One region of the uncultured Stenotrophomonas sp. genome, then DNA from elsewhere that is predicted to be linked to it. Evidence: predicted binding sites of a transcription regulator. Region 1 holds the regulator's gene; the other holds the start of a gene.

Region 1 (4,458 bases):
CCGGTGCCGGCAAGACCACCACCATTGCAAAGCTGGCCTCGCGCTTCGCCGAAGCGCATGCCGCCCGCGACGTCGCCCTGGTCACCACCGACACCGCCCGCATCGGCGCCCGCGAACAGCTCTACGGCTTCGGCCGCCAGCTCGGCATCGCGGTGCACGAAGCCAACAGCGGCAGCGACCTGGCGCAGCTGCTGGAACGCCTGAAGGACTACAAGCTGGTCCTGATCGACACCGCCGGCCTGGGCCCGCGCGACCGCGCCCTGGCCGCCCAGCTGCAGTGGCTGCGCGCCGCCGGGCAGGTCCGCACCCTGCTGGTGCTGCCGGCCAACACCAGCTTCAGCGACATGGACGAAGTGGTCCGCCGCTTCAGCGCCGCCAACCCGCAGGGCGTGGTGCTGAGCAAGCTCGACGAGACCGGCCGCTTCGGCACCGCGCTGTCGGTGGCGGTCGACCACCGCCTGCCGATCACCTGGGTCACCGACGGCCAGGACGTTCCCGAAGACCTGCACCGGGCCAGTGCGGCCAATCTTGTACTTCGCCTTGAAGATTTGCGCCGCGCGGCCGATATGCCCTGCAACCCGGAGTTGAACCATGCCGTCGCGTGAGTATGAAAACCTGACCAGGACCTTCCCGTTGTCGGCCACCCGCAGCCAGCCGCTCGGCCCTGTGCGCACCATCGCCGTGACCGGCGGCAAGGGCGGCGTGGGCAAGACCAACGTGTCGGCCAACCTGGCCGTGGCGCTGGCCGGCATGGGCAAGCGCACGCTGCTGCTGGACGCCGACCTCGGCCTGGCCAACATCGACGTGATCCTGGGCCTGCAGCCCAAGCTGACCCTGGCCGACCTGGTCGCCGGGCGCTGCACCCTGGACGAGGTGATCCTGGAAGGCCCCAACGGCGTGCTGGTGGTCCCGGCCGCGTCGGGCCGCCGGCACATGGCCGAGCTGCAGCCGGCCGAACACGTGGGCCTGGTCAACGTGTTCTCCGAACTGGAACGCGAGCTGGACTTCATGGTGGTGGACACCGCCGCCGGCATCACCGACGGCGTGCTGACCTTCTGCCAGGCCGCGCAGGACACCGTGGTGGTGGTCTGCGACGAACCGGCTTCGATCACCGACGCCTACGCGCTGATCAAGGTGCTCTCGCGCGAGCGCGGCGTGGACCGCATCCAGGTCGTGGCCAACATGGTGCGCGATCCCAACGAAGGCCGCGTGCTGTACGAAAAGCTCAGCCGGGTGTGCGAGAAGTTCCTGGCCGACGTGTCGCTGAACTACTTGGGCTGCGTGCCGCAGGACGACTGGCTGCGCCTGTCGGTGCAGCGCCAGCAGCCGGTGGTGAAGGCCTATCCGTCCAGCCCGGCCGCGCAGGCGATCGCCGAGATTGCCCGCCGCACCGCACGCTGGCAGGCCCCGACCGAGCCGCGCGGCGGGGTCGAGTTCTTCCTGGAGCGCATCCTCAAGCAACGCGGGGTGGCCGCATGAAAGGCGCCGCACAATACAAGGAGGTGCAACGCGCCGCCGCCAACGAGTGCATTGCCCAGCACTCGGACCTGGTCCGGCGCATTGCCCACCACCTGGCTGCGCGCCTGCCGGCCAGCGTTGAAGTGGACGACCTGATCCAGGCCGGCATGATGGGCCTGATCGAGGCCTCGCGCAGCTACGACGCCGACCAGGGTGCCTCGTTCGAAACCTACGCCTCGATCCGCATCCGCGGTTCGATGATCGACGAGATCCGCCGTGGCGACTGGGTGCCAAGGTCGGTGCACCGCCGCGCCCGCGATGCCGCCTCCACCATCCGCCGCCTGGAGCAGAGCACCGGCCGCGCCGCCAGCGCCACCGAGGTCGCTGCAGCGATGGACATGCCGCTGCCCGACTACCTGCGCCTGATGGAAGACGCCGCACGTGGCCAGGTGCTGAGCCTGGAATCGCGGATCGAAGACCAGGGCGAGCTGGACACCGTGGCCCAGGGCGGCCCGACCCCGCAGCAGGTGCTGGAGCGCGGCGAGTTCGGCCGCGAACTGGGCCATGCGATCGGCCTGCTGCCCGAGCGCGAACAGCTGGTGCTGTCGCTGTACTACGAGCAGGAACTGAACCTGAAGGAGATCGGCGCGGTGCTCGGGGTCAGCGAGTCCCGGGTCTGCCAGATCCATGGCCAGGCAGTGCTGCGCCTGCGTGGCCGACTCAAGATCTTCGAGGCGGCCGACGCCGGCCTCGAGAACAACTGATACCGAGGAAAGTGCTTTGAACAAGAACATGCGTATCCTGATCGTCGACGACTTCTCGACCATGCGTCGTATCGTCAAGAACCTGCTGGGCGATCTGGGCTTCACCAATACGGCCGAAGCCGAGGACGGGCATGCCGCACTGGCCCTGCTGCAGAGCCAGCCGTTCGATTTCGTGGTCACCGACTGGAACATGCCGGTGATGACCGGCATCGACCTGCTCAAGGCGATCCGCGCCGACGCCAAGCTCAAGACCCTGCCGGTGCTGATGGTCACCGCCGAAGCCAAGCGCGAGCAGATCATCGAAGCCGCCCAGTCCGGCGTGAACGGCTACATCATCAAGCCGTTCACCGCGCAGACCCTGGAAGAGAAGCTCGGCAAGATCTTCGAGCGCCTGGCGGCCAGCGCCTGATGGAAACCCTTCGCGACAAATCAGCGCTGGTGCAGCGCCTGCAGGATGCCCTGGCCGCGCTGGAAAGCGGCGACGAAGCCGGCTGGCGCCGGGAAATCGACGCGCTGGCCGCACTGCGCACCCAGCCGATGATGGCCGGCCTCAACCGGCTTGCGCGCGAACTGGGCCAGGCGCTGGGCGAACTGCCTACCCTGCCTAGCGAAGCCGGCGAGCTGGATGATGCCTGCGCGCGCCTGGACCACGTGGTGGCGATGACCGAACAGGCCACCCACCGCACCCTGGACCTGGCCGAGGAATGCCGTGCGCTCACCGAGCAGCTGCGTGCCGACGGGCTCAGCCCGGACCAGGACCAGCAGCTGGACCGCATCCGCCACAACCTCACCGAGATCGCGCTCACCCAGAGCTACCAGGATCTCACCGGGCAGATCATCCGCCGCGTGGTGGGGATCGTGCGCCGCGTGCACGAAGGCTTCGGTGCGCTTGGCCTGCCGCCGCCGGACGAGGCCGCCGCACGCCAGCGCGACAACGGACTGGCCGGCCCGGCCGTGACCGGCCTGGACCGCCACCAGGTGTCGCAGGTGGACGCCGACGACCTGCTTTCCGATTTGGGGCTTTGAAATCATGAGTGCTGTTCCGGACGACATTGCTGCAGACTTCATCCTCGAGGCCCAGGAGATCCTGGATCGCCTCGGCGAACAGCTGGTGTCGCTGGAGCAGTCGCCCCAGGACAGCGACCAGCTCAACGCGGTGTTCCGCGGCTTCCACACCCTCAAGGGCGGTGCCGGCTTCCTCGGCATCCAGGCGATGGTGGAACTGTGCCACGCCGCCGAGGAAACCCTGGGCATGGCCCGTTCCGGCCAGGCCGTGCTGCAGGCGCATCACTTCGATGCCGCGCAGCAGTCGCTGGACTACCTGCAGTCGATGCTGGATTCGGTGGCCGCCGGCACCGAGCCGGGCTATGCGCCGCCGGCGCTTATCGCGCAGTTCGACGTCAACGGCCCGGCCGTGCCCGCAGCGGTGGCGGCCGCCACCCCGGCCAACCCCGACCTGATCACCGACGACGAGTTCGAAGCGCTGCTCGACACCCTGCACGGCGGCGCCGCACCCACCGCCGTGACGCCCACGAAAAAGGCCGACGACGGGCTGATCGGCGAAGACGAATTCGAAGCACTGCTCGACCAGCTGCATGGAGGCGCCGCCCCCGGCGCGCTGCAGGCAGCCGCGCCCGCGCCGGCACCTCGCCCTGCTCCGGCACCGGCTGCAGCCAAGCCGGCCGCCAACAAGCCGGTGGCCGAAGCCGAACACACCGTGCGCGTGGACACCAAGCGCCTGGACGCCATCGTCAACCTGATCGGCGAACTGGTGCTCTCGCGCAACCGGCTCAAGACCCTGCGTGCACGCCTGCACGACGAAGAACTCGACCGTGCCGTGTCGACCCTGGACATCGCCACCGCGCGCCTGCAGTCGGCGGTGATGCGCACCCGCATGCAGCCGGTCGGCAAGGTGTTCTCGCGCTTCCCCAAAGTGGCCCGCGACGTGGCCCGCAACCTGAAGAAGGAAGTGGAGCTGGAACTGGTCGGCGCGGAAACCGAGCTGGACCGCAACCTGGTCGAAGCACTGGCCGACCCGCTGGTGCACCTGGTGCGCAATGCGATCGACCACGGCATCGAAATGCCCGACCTGCGCGAAGCGCAGGGCAAGACCCGCAGCGGCAACGTGCGCCTGTCGGCGCAGCAGGAAGGCGACTACGTCAGCATCGAAGTGCAGGACGACGGCGCCGGCATCGACCCCGAGCGGCTGCGCGCCAAGGCCCGCGAGAAGGGCCTG
Region 2 (4,458 bases), on a different contig from region 1:
ACCAGCGAGCGGGCGAACAGGTAGACCAGCACCAGGCCGAGCGCGGCGCCGCCGAGCAGGGCGATGACGGTGAGGGTGGCGGAGGTGGCGTAGGTGCTTTCCGCTTCTTCGCGCGAGGCGCGGGCAAGGCGGTTGTCTTCGGCGATCAGGGTCTCCAGGGCGGCGGAGGCCTTGAGGTGCTTGGTGCGGGTTTCGCCGACGAAGGTATCGACGGCGTCGTCCGGCAGGTCCAGCTCGAGCATTTCGGTGACGGCGTCGTAGGAGGCGAGCGAGTCGTTCCAGTCCTTGGCGAAGGCGTCGAACAGCTTCTTCTGCTGCGGGCTGTCGATCAGCTCGGGGTACTTCTTGATCGAGGCGGCGATCTTGCCGCGCAGGTCGGCGGCGCGGGTCTTGGCTTCGGCCTTGACGTCGTCGCTGGCGCGGATCAGGCCCTGGTAGGCGGAGTTGCGGTATTCACCGAGCATGCCGCGCATTTCGCCGGCCAGGCGGATGCTCTCCATCCGGTTGCCGGCCAGTTCGGTGGTTACGTTGTTGAGGGAGTGCAGGCCACGGTAGGCGACCACGCCCTGCAGCAGCATCACCAGCAGGATTACGCCGAAAGTCAGCATCAACTTCGGCATCAGTTTGAGGTTCTTGATCCATTGCATGGTGGTGCACTCTCCGGTGGCAGACGCGCCCGGGCATCAGGCCCGGTTGCAACGACCACGCCGGCGCGGGCCGGCGTGGCAGGGCATGGGGCTATTACTTGATGTTGGCGAGCTTGAGGCCGGACGGCGAGCTGACTTCGATTTCAGCGCGCGAGGCGTCGCGGGCGATCTTGCCGATCACGCAGACGGTCTTGCCTTCCAGGGTTTCCAGCGGGAAGCTGAACTTGCCGCGGTTTTCGCCGGCGATGCGGGCCGAGAAGGTGTGGCGCGGGAAGGCGCCGCCCATGTACAGGAAGGTCGGCTGGCCTTCGGAGCCTTCGGCGTAGCGGGCCTTTTCGACCTTGCCGCAGACCATGCCGTCCTTGCCGACCGAACGCGCCGCCAGCTCCGGCGGGATCATTTCGGCGGACTGGGCGAAGGCGGAGGAGGCGGAAGCGGCGAGGACGGCGATCGACAGCAGGGTGGGCAGGGTCTTCATCGGGAGTTCTCCGGGGGATATGGATAGTTGGCCCGGTGGTGGGTGAGCCCACGCAGCCGGTTCCTGAATCCAGCTATCGGCCATTCGCGACAGAACTGAAGGATTTTTGTTGAACGAAAATCGATCCGATCCGGCGCAATGGGGGGTGGGTCAGGCAGCGGCGTCTTCGACGGCGGCAGGCTGGCCCATGTCGGCGCTGTCGAGCAGGGTTTCGATATCCAGCAGGATCAGCATGCGGTCGTCCTGGGTGCCGATGCCGGAGATGAAGCGGGTATCGACGGCGGCGCCGAATTCGGGGGTGGGGCGGATCTGGTCGGCGCTGAGCGGAATGACGTCGGAGACGCTGTCGACGACGATGCCGACGACGCGGTTGTCGACGTTGAGCACGATCATGACGGTGAAGGCGTCATAGCGCGCGTCGTCCAGGCGCAGCTTGAGGCGCAGGTCGATGACCGGGACGATGGTGCCGCGCAGGTTGATCACTCCCTTGATGTAGTCGGGGGCGTCGGGGACGCGGGTGACCGAGTCATAGCCGCGGATTTCCTGGACCTTGAGGATGTCCACGCCGTAGTGCTCGGCGCCGAGGGTGAAGCTGAGGTACTCGCCACCGCTGCTGGCGGCGTTGGGGTTGCTGTCGTTCATGGAAGGAATCCTGGGTCGGGCGTGGCGGTCGGAAAACCGGGGCGTCATTCCGGATATCGGCCTGGATCGCGACGACTTTAGGGAAGAGCGTCCGACCAACGGTCGGACCTGCGCGGGCCTCCGAATCGGTTCCTACGTCGCTGTCATTCCCCGTTCTTGCGGGCGCTGCGCTGGCGGTCGATGCGGAAGATGTAGCGCTGGATGGCGCTGTCGCCGCCGCGGGGCAGGCCGTCGAAACGCATGCCGATGCGCTTCATTTCCACACCGTTGGGGAGTTTCTGCGCCAGCTGGTTGCAGACGATCAGCGAGACCTGCATGGCGCCGGTGTCGGGCATGTCGAGGCGGGCGTCATAGCGCTTCTGCAGCGAGAACGCGTTGCAGTTCGCCGGTACGGTGACGGCCAGGCCGCCGCCGCTGATGTCGACCACGCGCAGGTGCAGGGCCTCGCTGCGGTCCTCGTTGATCGGGAACAGCAGGTGCGGGGAATCGGTGACCGGCGTCTCCAGCCGGTACAGCTCGCGACGCTGCAGGTGCACCAGTTCGGTGGGGAAGGGAACGCGGAAGGCCACGTGGCCGTGGCCGCCGGTGCGCTCCAGGTGGTCCAGGCGAAAGCGCACCATCACCCGGTCCAGCTGGGCGAAGCACAGCAGGTGGCCAGCCTCTTCGGCCGCGCGGTTGGAGGATTCGGACGGGCTGCCGTCCAGCAGCAGGTAGTCGTCGTCCTCGTCCAGCTCCAGGATCGCGGTCGGGAACGACTGGTCGCGGCCGCCCAGGTGGGCGGTGAGCAGCGAGCGCTGGTCGATCAACGCCTGCAGCAGCTGGCGGATCTGCCGGGGGTTGCGGACCAGGTAACGATCGTCCGCGCCGTCATCGTGGTCGGCGTGGGACGCGTCGTGGGTTTCAAGGCTGCCTTCGGACATGGACTCTGCTGCGTTGGGCGGGTACAGATTTCGTGCGAAATCAGGTCTCTGTCCGTTTATCGGCAGCGGTTCACAATAATGTAGGGCGAATCTGTGTAGGGCCTTTTGTGCGGTGCAATGGAGTGCGGTACGCCACAACGACGACACCCCGCCGGAGCGGGGTGTCGAGGGTGACGGACCGTTGCGATCAGAACTCCTGCCAGTCGCCTTCGCCCGCCAGCGCCGGTTCGCGCACCGCCGGTCGGCGCACCGGTGCCGGCGCGCTGCGCGGACGTGCCGCGGCAGGACGTCCGCCCGTGATGGCCGGCACGGGCACGGCGGCGGCCACCGCCTGGCCATCCAGCTTGAACAGCGCCACCGCGTCGTTGAGCTGACCGGCCTGTTCTTCCATCGAACGCGCCGCCGCCGTGGCTTCCTCCACCAGCGCAGCGTTCTGCTGGGTGGTCTCGTCCATCTGCATCACGGTCTGGTTGACCTGCTCGATGCCGGCGGACTGTTCCTGCGAGGCGGCCGAGATCTCGGCCATGATGTCGGTCACGCGCTGCACCGACGCCACGATCTCGCCCATGGTGGCGCCGGCCTGGTTGACCAGTGCCGACCCTTCGGCGACCTTGCCGACCGATTCGTCGATCAGGCCCTTGATCTCCTTGGCCGCACTGGCCGAGCGCTGGGCCAGGGTGCGCACTTCGGAGGCGACCACGGCGAAGCCGCGACCCTGTTCGCCGGCACGCGCCGCTTCCACCGCCGCGTTCAGCGCCAGGATGTTGGTCTGGAACGCGATGCCGTCGATCACCGTGATGATGTCGGCGATGCGGCGCGAGGAGGCGTCGATCTCGTGCATGGTGCTGACCACCTTGCCGACCACCTCACCGCCCTGCGACGCCACCGAGTGCGCGCCGATCGCCAGCTGGTTGGCCTGGCGCGCGTGTTCGGCATTCTGGCGCACGGTGGAGGTCAGTTCCTCCATCGAGGCGGCGGTTTCTTCCAGGTTGGCGGCCTGCTGCTCGGTACGGCGCGACAGGTCGTTGTTGCCCGAGGCGATTTCGCCGGCGGCGGTGCTGATGCTGCCCGAGGCATGCTGGATGCGGCTGACGATCCGGGTCAGCTGCGCGACGGTGGTGTTGGCGTCGTCGCGCATGCTGGCGAACACGCCGTGGAACTCCCCATGCATGCGGGCGGTGAGGTCGCCGTTGGCAATGGCCTGCAGCAGGTGCGACAGCTGCGAGAGGTTGCCGTCGGCCACGTCCATCATGGTGTTGAGGTGTTCGATCATGATCCGGAAATCGTGATCGAAGCGCTGCGCGTCGCCGCGCTGGCTGAAGTCGCCGGCCGCAGCGGCCTGGGCCAGGGTCTGGATCTGGGTATTGATCGCCAGCAGGCTGGCCTTGGCCGCGTCCATCGATTCGTGCAGGATCGCGCGGGTGCCGGGCAGGCGGCGCGCGTCCCGCGACAGGTCGCCGGCGTCGTACTGGTTGAGCACGTCGATCGCGTCGCGGATCGAATCCAGGTGCTCGAAGATCACCGTGTTGACGCCCACCGCGAGCTGGCCGTACACGCCCGGGAAGTCTTCCGGGATGCGGTGGCTGATGTCGGGGCCGGCGTGCATTTCAACCATCTGCTGGGTTTCGCTGGAATAGCGACGCAGCATCTGGGTCATGTCGCGGGTAGCGGCCAGCATGCGACCGGCTTCATCGGCGGTGGTGCTGGACGGAATGTTGACCGACAGGTCGCCACGCGCCACCGACTGGATGGCATGCATGGCCTGGCGGAT

The links. The regulator FliA, encoded in region 1, starts transcription of late flagellar genes. The targets are predictions, from matches to a motif close to TAAAGTTTNNCNNNCNNNGGCCGATAA.
Region 2: the regulator FliA is predicted to act here: its motif matches at 1,821-1,847, upstream of RWO33_RS16475 (chemotaxis protein CheW).

What each region holds. Positions count from the first base shown of each region.
Region 1 covers NZ_CAUQPH010000146.1:3,671-8,128, reverse strand. Annotated here, with positions in the region: partial or broken gene RWO33_RS17415 (AAA family ATPase) at 1-605, shown strand, start outside; gene RWO33_RS17410 (MinD/ParA family protein) at 592-1,479, shown strand; gene RWO33_RS17405 (RNA polymerase sigma factor FliA) at 1,476-2,222, shown strand; gene cheY (chemotaxis response regulator CheY) at 2,239-2,631, shown strand; gene RWO33_RS17395 (protein phosphatase CheZ) at 2,631-3,248, shown strand; gene RWO33_RS17390 (chemotaxis protein CheA) at 3,253-4,458, shown strand, end outside.
Region 2 covers NZ_CAUQPH010000126.1:1,640-6,097, forward strand. Annotated here, with positions in the region: partial or broken gene RWO33_RS16465 (methyl-accepting chemotaxis protein) at 1-647, opposite strand, end outside; gene RWO33_RS16470 (hypothetical protein) at 742-1,125, opposite strand; gene RWO33_RS16475 (chemotaxis protein CheW) at 1,276-1,767, opposite strand; gene RWO33_RS16480 (flagellar brake protein) at 1,911-2,687, opposite strand; gene RWO33_RS16485 (methyl-accepting chemotaxis protein) at 2,875-4,458, opposite strand, start outside.